Linked DNA regions of Methylomagnum ishizawai. The protein of the gene in region 1 interacts with the protein of each later gene in a pairwise test. Links are inferred from orthologs where the notes say so. Each region holds a gene or a part of one and is shown on either strand. Other genes may lie near its edges.

The links.
Region 2: the proteins of B9N93_RS20720 (region 1) and rsfS interact in binary tests that used the Escherichia coli proteins (3 or more experiments, as listed by UniProt). The link is inferred for Methylomagnum ishizawai from one-to-one orthologs.

The regions. Positions count from the first base shown.
Region 1 is NZ_FXAM01000001.1:4,596,930-4,603,655, reverse strand. What follows is about bases 860-3,858. They hold B9N93_RS20720 (ATP-binding protein), read right to left. Parts: upstream 2,901-3,858; coding sequence 1,818-2,900; downstream 860-1,817. Other genes in these bases: B9N93_RS20715 (DUF5691 domain-containing protein), read right to left, coding at 2,897-3,858; B9N93_RS20725 (YqiA/YcfP family alpha/beta fold hydrolase), read right to left, coding at 1,277-1,735; B9N93_RS20730 (DMT family transporter), read right to left, coding at 860-1,275. In the rest of the region: B9N93_RS20735 (carbohydrate kinase family protein), read left to right, coding at 1-335; more of B9N93_RS20730, read right to left, coding at 295-859; more of B9N93_RS20715, read right to left, coding at 3,859-4,450; B9N93_RS20710 (SWIM zinc finger family protein), read right to left, coding at 4,450-5,784; c-type cytochrome biogenesis protein CcmI, read right to left, coding at 5,895-6,726.
Region 2 is NZ_FXAM01000001.1:690,256-697,799, reverse strand. What follows is about bases 1,931-4,811. They hold rsfS (ribosome silencing factor), read right to left. Parts: upstream 3,602-4,811; coding sequence 3,260-3,601; downstream 1,931-3,259. Other genes in these bases: B9N93_RS03065 (nucleotidyltransferase domain-containing protein), read right to left, coding at 3,733-4,811; B9N93_RS03075 (potassium channel family protein), read right to left, coding at 2,142-3,173; B9N93_RS03080 ((2Fe-2S) ferredoxin domain-containing protein), read left to right, coding at 1,931-2,131. In the rest of the region: soxC (sulfite dehydrogenase), read left to right, coding at 1-1,204; B9N93_RS03085 (c-type cytochrome), read left to right, coding at 1,191-1,721; more of B9N93_RS03080, read left to right, coding at 1,754-1,930; more of B9N93_RS03065, read right to left, coding at 4,812-4,878; B9N93_RS03060 (HprK-related kinase A), read right to left, coding at 4,871-5,788; B9N93_RS03055 (HPr-rel-A system PqqD family peptide chaperone), read right to left, coding at 5,785-6,075; B9N93_RS03050 (hypothetical protein), read right to left, coding at 6,111-6,608; B9N93_RS03045 (S1C family serine protease), read right to left, coding at 6,825-7,544. UniProt on the Escherichia coli protein: Functions as a ribosomal silencing factor. Interacts with ribosomal protein uL14 (rplN), blocking formation of intersubunit bridge B8.

The sequences.
Region 1 (6,726 bases):
AGCGCACTGGCCTGTCCCCGGAAGAACTGGCCCGGAAGGTCGAGGCACTCATCATCACCAAGGGGGCGAGCGGCTCTTTGATCTACACCGGCGGGGAATGCCTGGAAATCCCCTCGGCCAAGCCCAACGCCGCCTTCGATCCCACCGGCTGCGGCGACGCCTACCGGGCCGGCTTGATCTACGGGCTGTTGCAAGGCTTGGATTGGCCGACCACGGGCCGCATCGCCTCGCTGATGGGAGCCATCAAGGTGGAAACCTACGGCACCCAGAACCACTCCTTCACCCTGGCGGGCTTCAAGGAGCGCTACCACGAGAATTTCGGCCACGCTTTTTAGGCCATTTGCGCCGCTGGATACGGGCGGACGCGGGCGACGGGGCTTTGCGGCCCCGGCCCGTGGCTTCGTGCAAGAGCAGGGCGCAGAGGATCAATCCCGTGCCCTGCATCACCCTCCAGCCCACCGGCTCGCCATCGATGGCATGGCCCACCCACAGCGACAGGACCGGCGTCATCAGGGTAATCAAGGCCACGCGGGTGGCGGGCAGATGCTTGAGGATGTAGAAGTACAGGGCGAAACCGATCGTCGTCGCCACCGTGCCCAGGTACAAGATGGCGAGCAGACTGGGCCAGGGCAGGGCCTCCGGCCAGCGGCCATCGGCCAAAGCCCAGGTCAGGAGATAGGCGGGTACGGCCAGCGCGAGGCTGCCGCCCAGCAAGGACAGGGTGGGAATCCGCGCGTCGATGCGCTTGAGCCACACCGAACACAGCGCTTGCAGGAAGGATGCCAGCAACACCCCGCCGATCCCCAGTTCCGCCTCCGGCCCGAAAGCCAGCGCCGAATCGAACATCACCGCCAAGCCCCCGAGCCCCAGGCCGTAGGCTAGCAATTGCCCCGGCGTCAAGCCATGGTCTTTCAGCCACAGCGCTGCCATCAACGCGGTCAGCAAGGGCGTCAGCCCGAACACCACCGAAATCCAGCCCGAGGGGATGAACTGCGAAGACCAATAGGTCGCCAGCATCGCGCCGTAGATTTGCGTGGCCCCGGCGGCATAGGCCCACAGCGCCTTGCGGTGCGCGGGCAGGCGGTGGCGCAGGACCAGCGCCGCCAGCAGCACACACAGGAAACCGATGCCCATCCGGGCCGTGACGCCGAACAGATAGCCCGGCCCTTGCCCGCTCCATTTGATGGCGAGCGGCGTGGTGGACCAGAGCAGGATGACGCTGAGGTAGGCGGCGGTGAGGTGCGGGCGGGACGGGGTGGTAGATGCGGTTTCCACCCTAACGATCCACCGCCGCCGCCAAGGCCGCGAGCGCCGCCGCATCGGCCAGCCGGTGTTCATAACCCACAGTGACGAGGGCGGTTTCCGGGACGAGGCCGCTATTCGCGAGCAATTCTAGGGTGTCGGCGTAGGGGATGACCTCGTCGGCCAAGGCGTGCAGGATCAGCGTGCCGGGTTTCACGGTGTGGGCCGTGCCCCAGCGTTTCCAGGCCGGGCACAGCAGGACCAGGGGAATTTCCCCGGCCCGGAGGTTCATCGCCAGCGCCCCGCCCCGGCTGGAACCCACGATCAGCGCGGGCCGGTGTTGTTCCAGCGCGGTTTGGGCGATACGCAGGGCAAGGTCGAAATCGTCGTGGGGCAGGGCCGGTTCGATGAGTTCGTGGCCCAGCGCTTGGAGATGGCTGGGCTTGACGCCGCCGGGCACCGATTGCCAGCCGTGCAGGTAGAGGATTTTCATTGGGACAGCCTCGCTGGGGGCAAAGGCCGGGATTATCGGTGGTGCCGCCGCGTTCGGCCAGGGTGTTTTCGATGTCGTAAGGCTAACCCTCGACTTCCCGGCAAGCCCGGTACAAATCCTTCCATTCCGACCGTTCCTTCACCACGGTTTCCAGGTATTCCTTCCACACCAAGGCGTCCTGCACCGGGTCTTTGATGATGGCCCCGGTGAGCCCCGCCGCCACGTCCGCCGCCCGCAGCACGCCGTCGCCGAAATGCCCGGCCAAGGCCATGCCGCTGTTGATGACCGAAATCGCCTCCGCCGTGCTGAGGGTGGCGCTGGGGGATTTCAGCTTGGTTTTGCCGTCCTCGGTCTGGCCGTTCCTGAGTTCGCGGAAGATTTGCACCACGCGGCGCACTTCCTTGAGCGCGGGCGGTTCGGTGGGCAGTTCCAGGGCGCGGCCCAGTTCCGCCACCCGCTTGGTGACGATGGCGACTTCCTCGTCCTCGCTGGCCGGGGTCGGCAGGATCACCGTATTGAAACGGCGCTTCAAGGCACTGGACAGTTCGTTCACGCCCTTGTCGCGGTTGTTGGCGGTGGCGATGACGTTGAAGCCGCGCACCGCCTGTACTTCGCTCCCGAGTTCGGGGATGGGCAGGGTTTTCTCGGACAGCATGGTGATGAGGGTGTCCTGCACATCGGCGGGGATGCGGGTCAATTCCTCGATGCGGGCGATGCGCCCGGTTTCCATGGCCCGCATCAAGGGGCTTTGCACCAGGGCTTGCGGCGACGGCCCTTCGGCCAGCAGGCGGGCGTAGTTCCAGCCGTAGCGCATTTGTTCTTCGCTGGTGCCCGCCGTGCCCTGGATCAACAGGGTGGAATTGCCGGCGATGGCGGCGGCGAGATGCTCCGACACCCAGGATTTGGCCGTGCCCGGCACCCCGAACAACAGCAGGGCGCGGTCGGTGGCGAGGGTCGAGACCGCGATTTCGATGATGCGGCGCTGGCCGATGTATTTGGGCGCGATCTCGAAGCCGTTGTCGAGCTTGCCGCCCAGCAGATAGGTCGAGACCGCCCAGGGCGAGAGTTCCCAGTTGGGCGGGCGCTGGCGGGTATCGACGCGGCGCAGTTGGTCCAGTTCCTCGGCGTATTGGTGTTCGGCGTGCTGGCGCAGGATTTCGCTCATGGATCGGCACTCGCTAATAAGGGATGTTGATGCAGCAGGGCGCGGCGTTCCAAAACGGCATGGAACCGCGCCACGGTTTCGGTCAGGGAGGGATGGACATCCTTACAGTCCAGGGGCCGGGTGGCTTCGATGGTCTCGAATAATTCGGGCGGGATCAGGCAGGCGAATTGCGGCAGGGTTTCGCGCAGCCGGTAATCCCAGGTGGCTTCGCGCCGCGCCAGATAATCCGCCACCTGCCCCAGCGCGGCCTGGGCGAATTCGGCGGACACCGCCCCGCTATCCAGCGGCAGGGATTCGCAGGCCAAGGCCAGGCCGGCTCCTGCGTTCTCGCGGGCCATGAGGTCGAGCCAGAGGTGTTCGCAGGCGTGCGGCGGCAGGTGGCGCAGGAAGCGGCGGTAATCGTAGTGGACACCCTTGGGCGGTTTACGGGCGAGGAAGGCTTCCAGCCAGAGCGCGGCGGCGCTGGTTTCCGCCGCGTCCAGCCAGCCGCGCCAGAGGGCGTTGCGCCATTCGCTTTTGAGTCCCCATTCCAATATGTCCGCCGCCGTGAGTTCCAGGCGGGTTTCCCACCAGGCCAGCGGGGTATTCCGGGTCAATTGGTACAGCCACCACGCCCGTTGGCCCAGGGCTTCGCCTTTGGGCGGGGATTCTTCCAGGGCGTCGGCTTTCCAGTCGAGGCCGGAGGTTTCCGGGGGTTCCACCGTCCACACCGTCCGCAGTAGCTTCCGGGTCTGGCCTAGGCAGGCATCCAGCCGCGCCGCCATGCGCCGGGCGTAGGCGCTGTCGGGTAGCCGCACCAGCAAGGCGGCGGCGGCGATGCGGACTTCCTTGGCGCGGTCCTTCAAGGTGGTTTCCAAGGTGGCTTCGTCGTCCGGGCCGAGTCCTACCGCCAGTTCCATGAGCAGGGCGGCGCGTTCCTTGGCCCCCAATTCCGGCAAGGCTTGGAGATAGAGTTCGCGGCCCCGGCCCGGATCGTCGGATCGGCAGTGGCGGAGATAGGCGGCGCGTTGCTCCAGGGTGCCGGTTTCCCAGAGGGCGATATCCCTATCCGGGCCGACGGGACCGACGGCATAGGCCCAAGCGGGGTTCAGTCCCGCCAACCATGGGCCGCGCTGGCCGAGCGTGGCCTGCAAACAGGGACGCAAGGCGCGGTTGCGGCGACCGAGTTCCAACACCTCTGGCAATAGGCGCTCCGGCCAGCGCGCACCGGCCCCGGCCAAGCGGCGCAGGGCCTCGGCCTGCAAGCGTTCAGGACCGTCGGCCAGGATCGCGGCCAAGGCGGCGGCGAGCGGCGGGTCTTGGGCGGCGGGTAGGGTTTCGGGTGGGCAGGGTGGCGCACTGTTCCGTCCGTGCGTGGGCGGACAATAACCGGCGGCACCGCACACCGCCAGCACCCCGGCGACACCGAGCAAGGCCGAGGCCGGGTCGGTCCGTTGTTGGATTAATTCATGTAGGGTCGCGCCCACCGCGCCCCCGGTGTCGGGCCAGACCGGCGCTTGCCGCGCCACGCCGACCACGGCTTGCGCCGCCAAGGTTTCCAAGCCAGACATCAGCGCTGTCCTCCACTCCAAACCAAGTCCGGTGCCCAGGCGCTCAGGGGCAGCAGTTTTTCGCCGTCCCATTCGCCGAATACCCCCATGGGCATCCCCCCGGACAAGGCCAGCCAGCGCCAACCCTCGTCATCCGCCAAGGCTACGGGTAGGCGTCCGCCCTCTGCCGTATATAAAGCCCATCCGTTGTCATCGAACCCCGGCACGGCGGCGGGTACCGCCAATGGCCAAGGGCTTTGCCAGGGATTGGCGGCGATGCCTTCCGCCAACGTGGTCCATTCGTCTTCGAGGGTTTGTGCCGGGACGCGGGCGGAGCCTTCGGCTTCCGGTCCCGCAACGATCAAAGCGCGGCTGGGCCGGGAACCGGGATAATAGGCCAGGGTCAGGCGCAAGGCCGAGCCGACTAGGAAAGGCTGGGCGAACACCGGATTGCCATGGGCGAAATCCAACAGCAAGGCGCGGCGTCCCGTTTCCCGCCCGCGCAACCAGACCCGCCGCTCCCACAGCCGTTCGTTTTCCTCGATCTGGCAACCCAGCACATCCCACAGGTCGGTACAGCGCTCGCCCTGGGCCAGCACTTCATCCTTGTCCAAGGGCCAGCCCAGCGCGGCGCGGACATCGGCCTGGACCGGGGGCGGCAAGTCGGCGAAGCGGTCGAAAGCATCCAACAACAGGGCGAGCCGACCCATCGCGGCCAGGAGCCGTGTGGGCCAATCGCCGCCAGTCCCGGCGATTTCGCCGAGCTTCCGCACCCGGAAGGCGAGGCCGGGGGCTTGGGCATCGACCATCCGCGCCGCCAAGGCCCGCCAATCGGTCTTGGGATCGGCCAGATTGCCGATGCCTTGCCGGACTTGATCTTCCAGCCAGCGCCGCAATTCCGCAGCCCCCGCCGCCATGCGTTCCAGGCGCTTGGTTTCGCGTTTGGCGGTGGTGGCCGGATCGGCGGCTGGGGTGGTGGCGGGTTCCGTTGCCTGGGCTTTTTTCTCTTCTTGCCGCGCTGCCCGTTGTTGGCGGGAAGCCAGCCATTCCGCCACCCAGGCCGGTGGCTCGGCGGTGGCGATGGCGTCGGGTTTGCGGGCTTGCAGTAGCAGCAAGGCCAAGCCGTGCTTGCAGGGGAATTTGCGGCTGGGGCAGGTGCAGCGGAAGACGGGCCCGCCGCCCAGGTCGATTTGCACTTGATAGGGTTTGGAACCGCTGCCCTGGCATTCGCCCCATAGGGCGTTCCCGGATTGGCCCAGCGTGGGCCATTTGGCGGGCATGGCCAAACCTTGTCCGGCTTTGGCCGAGGCGGCGTCGGGGGCGAGTTGCAGGACTTGTTCGGGGGTCAACAACATGTTCCGCGCTCATGGGGTGGAAGATTATCGCCGGTTTCCAAGCGGAACTTGGAAGCCGACGATAGGCAAGCCTACCGGGCCTGTGGCTTTCTTGCCAGCACGGTTAGACGCTATGGCGCCACCTGGTCCACCGTCACCGCGTAGTGGCCGTCGTTCTCCGGGGCGAGCGGTGCGGTCTGGCCCTGGAGATCGCCGGGGCTGGGCGTGGGCTTGCCGCTTTTGGAAATCCGCGCCCCAATCACCACCTGCTCGAACGACGATAGATTCATACCCTGCATCATGGCCATGGAATCGTCCAGCACCACCTCCAGCGGCAAATCCCCGGCCCGCTTTTTGACCACGGCCAGCGGCATGGGCGGGCCTTGGGCGGCGCGGGCGAACACGAACAAGGCATCGTCCGGCGCGGCCCGCTCCTTGAAACCTTCGGCCAGCTTGACCTGGACATGGATGCGCTTGCCGGGCGCTGGGGTCTGGGTGGGCGGAGCGGTTGCGGCGGGGGTGGGCAAGCCCTGGACCTCGGCCAGATAGCGGTCGATTTGGCGGGCTTCCTCGCTTTGCGGCGGGAATTGGGCCTTGAGCCGGGTCCAGTAGTCCACGGCTTTGGGGATGTCTTTGCGCTGGGCGGCGGCGATGCCCGCCATCCATAACGCGCCCTTGTGCTGGGGGTCTTGCTTCAGTACCGCCTCGACCAACTCGGTCGGCTTGCCTTCCAGCACGCCTTGGCTGGCCCCGGCCAGGGCTTCGGCGTAATAGGCTTTGAGGTCGAGGTTGTCGGGGGCCAGCTTCATGGCGTACTCGAAGGCCGTGACGGCCTTGTCGGGCTGGTTCACGATCAACAGCGAGCGGCCCAACATGGTCCAGCCTTCCAGGTCGTTGGGATTCTGCTTGAGCCGCTCGGCCAGGCGCTGGATGCTGTCTTCCAGGCCGGGCGGGGTATTGGGC
Region 2 (7,544 bases), 3.9 Mb from region 1 along the record:
CCGCCTATTCCTGCGGCACAGCCTGGGAACCGGCCTCGCCTTGGCCGGATTCGAGGCCATGGCCGACGCGGAACCGCCGCCCTGGATGAAAACCCCAGGGGCATCCTTCACCAATTACGGCCATCCTTCCCCGTTCGAGAAAGACGCCATCCGCTGGATTTCCGCCAATCCGGGCGCGCCCGGCAACGGCATTTCCTGGACCCCGCTGCACAAGTTGGAGGGCATCGTCACGCCCAACGGCCTGCATTTCGAGCGCCACCACAACGGCGTGCCGCGCATCGACCCGGACCAACACCGCCTGCTGATCCACGGCCTGGTCAAAAACCCCCTGAGCTTCGGCGTGGACGATTTGCTGCGCTATCCCTTGGTGTCGCGGTTGTGCTTCGTCGAATGCGGCGGCAACAGCAACGCGGGCTGGCACGCGGAGCCGATCCAGACCCCGGCGGGTTATTTCCACGGGTTGGCCTCATGCAGCGAATGGACCGGCGTACCTTTGGCGACCCTGCTGAACGAAACCGGACTCCTGCCCCAGGCCCGCTGGCTGATCGCCGAAGGGGCCGACGCCGACGCGTTGAACATGAGCATCCCGGTGGAAAAAGCCCTGGACGACGCCCTGGTCGCCCTCTACCAGAACGGCGAGCGCCTGCGCCCGGAGAACGGCTATCCCATGAGGATCATCCTGCCCGGCTGGGAAGCGGTGCTGAACGTCAAATGGCTACGCCGCCTGCAAGCCGCGCAAGAACCGGCCATGGCCCGCAACGAAACCGCCCAGTACACCGAACCGCAACCCTCGGGCATCGCCCGGCAATTCAGCTTCATCATGGAGGCGAAATCCTTCATCACCCATCCCTCGCCCGGCCACAGGCTGCGGGGGCCGGGGCTGTATCAAATCAGCGGGCTGGCCTGGAGCGGACGCGGCAAGATCAAACGGGTGGAAGTCTCCGCCGACGGGGGCAAGAGTTGGGCCGAGGCCGCGTTGCAGGAGCCGGTGCTAGCGCAATGCTTTACCCGCTTCCGCCTGCCCTGGCGCTGGAACGGCCAGCCTTTGGTGCTGAAAAGCCGGGCCGTGGACGAAACCGGCTATGTCCAACCGGAACGCTCGGTCCTGATCGACGCGCGGGGCCACAACGGCTATTTCCACTACAACGCCATCGTCGCCTGGGCGGTGGCCGCCGACGGGAGCCTCAGCCATGTCTACGCCTAGGCGGTTGGCGGCGCTCCTGACGATGGCGGCGCTCTCCGGCCCGGCCCAGGCCGCGCCCGAAGGCCCGCGCCTGGGCCGCCCCGCCAGCCCGCAAGACATCGCCGCCCAGGATATCACCATCTTCCCGGACGGCGGCGGACTCCCGACCGGGCTGGGCACGGTGGCCGAGGGCCACGCCCTCTACGACAGCCACTGCGCCGGTTGCCACGGCCTTAAAGGCATGGGCGGCAGCGCCGAGGAACTGGCCGGGGGCGCGCCGCCCGGCAGTCCGCATCCCGACCGCACTATCGGTGCCTATTGGCCCTACGCCACCACGGTCTTCGACTACGTGCGCCGCGCCATGCCCATCGACGCCCCGCGTAGCCTGAACGATTCCCAGGTCTACGCCGTCACCGCCTATCTGCTATACCTCAACGGCCTGCTCGGCGCACAGGCCACGCTCGACGCCCGGACCCTGGCCGCGATCAAAATGCCCAACCGCGACGGTTTCCAGCGCGTCTGGCCCGGACACCCTTGAACCGCATATTTCCCCACCCCAAGAGACGAACCATGAGCGAACCGACCCTCTCCCCCGAACTGCGGACCATGAAGGAAACCCTGAACCTGGAAGGACTCAAACACCACGTTTTCCTGTGCGCGGGGCCGGACAAGGCCAAATGCTGCGGCCTGGAAACCGGGCTGGAATCCTGGGACTACCTGAAGCGGCGGCTGAAGGAATTGGGACTGAACGACACGGGCGGGATCGGCCGCACCAAGGCCAATTGCCTCCGGGTCTGCATGGAGGGGCCGGTCGCCGTGGTCTACCCGGAAGGCGTGTGGTATCGCGGCTGCACGCCGGAAGTCATCGAGCGCATCATCCAGGAGCATCTCATCGGCGGCACCCCGGTCGCCGCCCATCAATTCGCGGGACCGGGCGCGGCGGAATAAACCGGGAAGCTCACTCCCCGACCAAGGCTTCGAGCCGGTCCAATTGCTCGACCGTGCCCAAGGCCAGCAAGCGGTCGCCGGGGTGCAACACTAATTCCGGCTCGGGATTGGGCAACACCCGGTTGCCGCGCATCACCACCAGGACCGACGCCCCGGTCTTTTCCCGGAGCTTCAACCCGGCGAGGCTCTGGCCCACCGCCCGGGCATCGCCGCGGACCTCGATCCCCTCCAGGTTGATGCTTTCCTCGCCCTTGCGGATCACGGTATCGAAGAAATCGATCACGGTCGGGCTGAGGATCAAATGCGCCAGGCGCCGCCCGCCGATGGCGTAGGGACTGATGGCGCGGTTGGCCCCGGCCCGGATCAGCTTGGACACGCTGGATTCATCCACCGCCCGCGACACGATGAACAAATCGGGCCGCAACACCCGCGCCGACAGCACGATATACAGGTTGCTGGCGTCGTCGCCGCTGGTCACGATCAAACCCTTGGCCCGGTAGATGCCGGCCTGTTCCAACACCGCGTCGTCGCTGGCGTCGCCCTGCATCGACAGATAATCGCGCTGCACCGCGTAACCATGCACCTCCGGCCTGGGATCGACGATGATGAACGGCACCTTGGATTCTTCCAACTCGGCGGCGGCCTGTTTCCCCACCCGGCCCAGCCCGGCGATGATGATGTGGTCCTTGAGCTTCCGCACCTCGCGCTGCATTTTTTTCTCTCCGAAGGGGTCGAGCAGGCGGCTGCCGACCAGGTTGTCCATGATGACCGTGAGGCTGTAGAACAGACTGCCGATGCCGGTGATGGCAATGCCCATGGTGAAGATGCGGCCCGCCGCGTCCAGCCGGATCACCTCCCCATAGCCGATGGTGGTGATGGTGATGACGGTCATGAACAAGGCGTCGAGCAGGGTCGCGCCCTGTTCCCGGCCCAGCCAGGCATAGCCCAGGGTACCGATGACGGTCACCAGCAGCACCAGGGTGGCGGGCAGGATCAAACGGGCACGCAGGGAAGCCGATTGCCGGTGGTACTCGGGCAGCATCGCTCAGGGGGGGCCGGGAGGGGGGAGAAGGAGAAGGCTTCCGCCCGGTCCGGGTGCCGCGCGGGGTTCCCGGACGCGGGCGGCGTTCAATGTACCGCCGCCGGATAATCGCCGTACCAGAATTTTTCGAGCTGATAGAACTCGCGGGTCTGGGGCTTCATCACATGGACGACCACGTCGCCGAGATCGACCAATACCCATTCCCCGACGTTCTCGCCCTCCACGCCGATGGGCTGGGTTTCGTTCTTCTTGGCTTCCTCGACGACATGGCCCGCGAGGGATTTCACATGGCGTTCCGAAGTGCCGCTGGCGATCACCATGAAATCGGCGATATTGGTCTTGCCGCGCACATCGATGATCTTGATGTCGCGGCCCTTGCCGTCGTCCAGCGCGAATAATACGAGTTGAAGCAATTGCTCTGTGGTCATGCGGGTGTCGGGGATTCTCTTAGGAGTTGGGTCGAGGCAAGCGCCTGGAGCCGCGCCGGGGCCAGAGGTTCCGGCGCGGGCCTGCTATCCACTCTAACCGGATTTTCCGCGCCGGGAAACACCCCCGGCCCTCACTGCTGGCGCAAATCCAACCGGGTCAGATCGACCCGCTTGCGGACCCCGCGCAGCCTCAGGGAAGCCTTGTAGGCCAAATGACTGGCGAGGGTGGCGGTGGGCATGCGGAACCAATGGGCGCGGACATAGATCAGCCAACGGGCCACCGCCGCGCGGCGGCTAGGATGATCGGGATGGTCCGGCAACAAGGCGAAACCGAACAGATAATCCATCAACCCGCCCAAGGGCTGGGGCGGGGCCACGGCCTCGACGGCGCGGACCACCTCCGGCGGCACCGGGGTGGCGAAGAAACGCCGGGCGAAACACAGCCCGTAGTACAAGGGCCGCTCCAAACCCAACAACCGCGCCCTGGGCAGCAAGTCCTCCCAGAAGCCAGGCACCGCGCCGAAATGGCATAGCAGATCGTGGGTATCCAGCAAATCCCGCAGCCGCAAGCCTTCTTGCGGATCGCCCTCCAGGAACAAATGCACCAGCGAATGCAGCACCATGTCGATGGGCGCGAGGATGTGGAGGCGACCCTCGCCGAGGGGCCGGGCCGCGGCGAACAAGGGCGCGGGTTCGGACGGGAGGCGGCTGCTGCGCGGCAGGATGCGGTGGTGGATATCGATCTCGGTGCCGCGCTCGCGATGGCGCAACGGCGGCACCTCGTGCATCAACAGGCGGTAATAACGGTCGTCGTAGGGGTCGAGCTTGAGCTGGAACCAGCCGCGCCCGGTCAAGCGGGATTCGATTTCACCGATCCCGGTTTCCGGTACCAGCAAATCCACATCGGCGAAAATCCGGCCCCGGGCCGGCGGCAAACCGGCCAGCAGATAAGCCGAACCCTTGAGCAGGATCAGGGGTACTTCGCAGCCCTTCAGCGCCCACAGGATGCGGTCGATTTCCCAGGCCACCAAGCGGTTGCGGTGTTCGATCACACGGCGGGCCGCCGTCAAATGATCCGCCGCCGGGCGGGGGATCACGCCGAGCAGGCCCATCCGCGCCAAATCGGCCTCCAAGCGCCCGAGCAAGCGGACGGAGCGGGCGAGGCGCACCAGCAACTCCCACTCCTTGGCCGACCGCGCGGGCAAACCGCCAGGATCGCGCAGGGCCGCCAGCAACAGGCTCCGCGCCTTTTGGGTCGGTTCCGCGCCGCTAGCCATGGGCGTCGCGGCACAAGGCGTCGAGACGGGCCATGGCCTCGTCGAGGTCGGAATAGACCAGCGCATAGCAATCGCAGGCGTCCACCATCTCCGCCACCAGCCGGAAGGCGGTTTCGTCCAGCACCTCGTAATTGAAAGCGTTGGTGGCGACCATGAGGAAGGCTTGGCTTTTCGGCAAGGGATCGAGGCGGAGCGTTGCGCCCGCCGCCCAGCGCGGAAACACCAACCAGCGGGCGCGGGCGGGTTCGCCGGCGCGGCGGATGCTGTCCTCCGGGGGCCGGACATGGGCCACGGTGCCCTTGCGCGTGCCGTGGAAGGAAGGACCGATCACAGCTTCGGGCCGGAACCGCCGCAGCACCGCGATGGACTCGTTTTTGAGCGGGATCAAGCGCGGCATCGGCAGCAACAGGCCGTCCTCCGGCCTGACCAAGCCGAACTCGTCGGACAGCAAACGCCAGCCGGAATGGATGAGCGCGGCGCACAGGGTGGATTTGCCGTGACCCGGCGCGGCGGGAAACAACATCGCGTGACCGCCGCGCTCGACCACGGCGGAATGCAGCATCAGGAAATGATGGGCGCGGGTGGCCACACACCAATTGATACCCCATTCCAAGGCGGGAAAAGCGTGTTCGGCGGGATGCGGAGCGAAGGGGGGGCGGCCATCGACCAGGAACAACACCTGGGGGCGGATCCAGCGGCGCAAGGCGTGGGTCCAGGCGATCTCGACGTGGATATCGGTGAAGTCATCGGGCCGCGCCAGGGGATACAGCCCATAGAGGTGGTGGAGGGTCGCCGCCAACCGCGTCGGCACCGCCCGGATTCTGATATTGAAAGGTCCGATCCGAACCGCCAACCCCGCGCCGCCCAGCAAGGATGCCACGGTCGGCACTGGCAAACCGCCTACGGTCATGGAGGGGCCGGGGCCGGTTCCACCCACTCGATCAGGCCCAGCTCATCCAAACGCTTGGCGGCGATCCGCAAATGGTCGAGGGCCAACTCCTGCGGCTCGATTCCCAGCAAATGCACGATCCAAACCAACACCTGTTCCAAGGAGGCCGGACCCTGTTTGAGTCGTTCCAAGATCAAGGCGGTGGTTTGATTGAAAACATGGGTTTCGCCGGAAGAAGCTTGGTAGACGATGTAGTCGTCGCCCCAATCCTGCCATAGCAATTCATCCGCCGATACCGCTCTCCGCATCGATCCCCCGGCTTCCAGCACCGCGCCACCCCCGGTCAATAAAAACTGGTGACCGAACTCGCGATAGCCAAAGCGCCATTCAAGGGGGTCCCCGAAAGATTCTTACATTGGTAGACACCGGAACCCGAACTGGTCTCGGTCACGACGCCGATGGAAGAATTCACATCCAAGGGCAGATCGCTCTGCACACGCGGAAAGGTGTTGCTGGTGTTCGAGCATGTGAAATATTGGGTGACGCAGTAATCCCCTTGGGCGGGCGTATAGGGCGGGCTGCCCGTACCGGCCTGGATCGCGGCCTGGATCGTACCACTGCCACCCGTGACATTCGCCGTATTGATACCCGCCGATTGAACCCCACTACAGGATTCCGCCGCCAATGCGCCACTGCGCAAAGTCAGCAACACGGGCGCTCCCGCCACCGCGCCCCGGACCAAACGCCGCTTGGTGAAATCCGGCACCGCGGTCGAATTCAACCCTGTGGATCGCTCACGCCGCTCGGCGAATACCCCCGCCTTTTTGTTTTCATCGGACATAACCCTAACCTCTCATAGGCAAGTTGGACAACGCGCGGATAGCGCGGTATAAGTCGGTGCTATACGGTTACAACATGGGCCGAAAAACCCAAGCATGGCCCCCTGTCGACGGGTTTTGGGACTGCTCCCCCGCGCCGGGCCGAACCCGGACGCCTTTGTATCCAATGACGGCATCGGGGTCAACCTCCCAGCAAGGGCGCCGGCCAAAACAAACATCTATTTTGCAATCAAATCAACGGCATACTTAATCGGTATGGCATAACTGATACCGCTGGGTCTTTCGAGCAGGTTTTCCTTGGATTCCTGCACGAACACCTTGTTGAGAATACCCACTACCTCGCCGGTTTTGATACTGTAAAGAGGACTACCGCTGTTTCCAGGATAGGCGGTCGCGTCCAATTGGAATATCTCATAGGGCGTCGTCAAACGGTGGACCATTTTGGGATCAAGGCTCTTGGCGTTGAGCTGGGGAATGGCGATAGGGCTGATGGCCGACACAATGCCCCGGTGGGTCACGGGGTACAAACCCAACACCACGCCGATGGGAAAGCCCGTGAACGCATATTCCTCGCCTTCCCGCACCTTGCCACCATCGCCGAACCGCAACGCCGGCAAAGGCGTTCCCCCGATCCGCAACAACGCCGTATCATGATCCGGGTCCACGGCGACCACCGCCGCCTGCCGGGCGTTCTGCCCCTTGCCATCGGCCGCGAACACCGCCAAGCTCTCGAATTTGGCCGGGTCCACCGTCGCGGGCAGGACGTGGGCGTTGGTCAGCACATGCAGGCCATCGGTCACCACGAAGCCGGTGCCCCGGAACACGGCGGGCGGCGTCCGCGTGTGTTGGTAGGTGCCGATGCCGACGATGGAGGGTTTGACCTTGGCGACGGTGTCGGCCAGTTCGTTGGCACCCGCCGACCCGCAATCCAGCAAGAG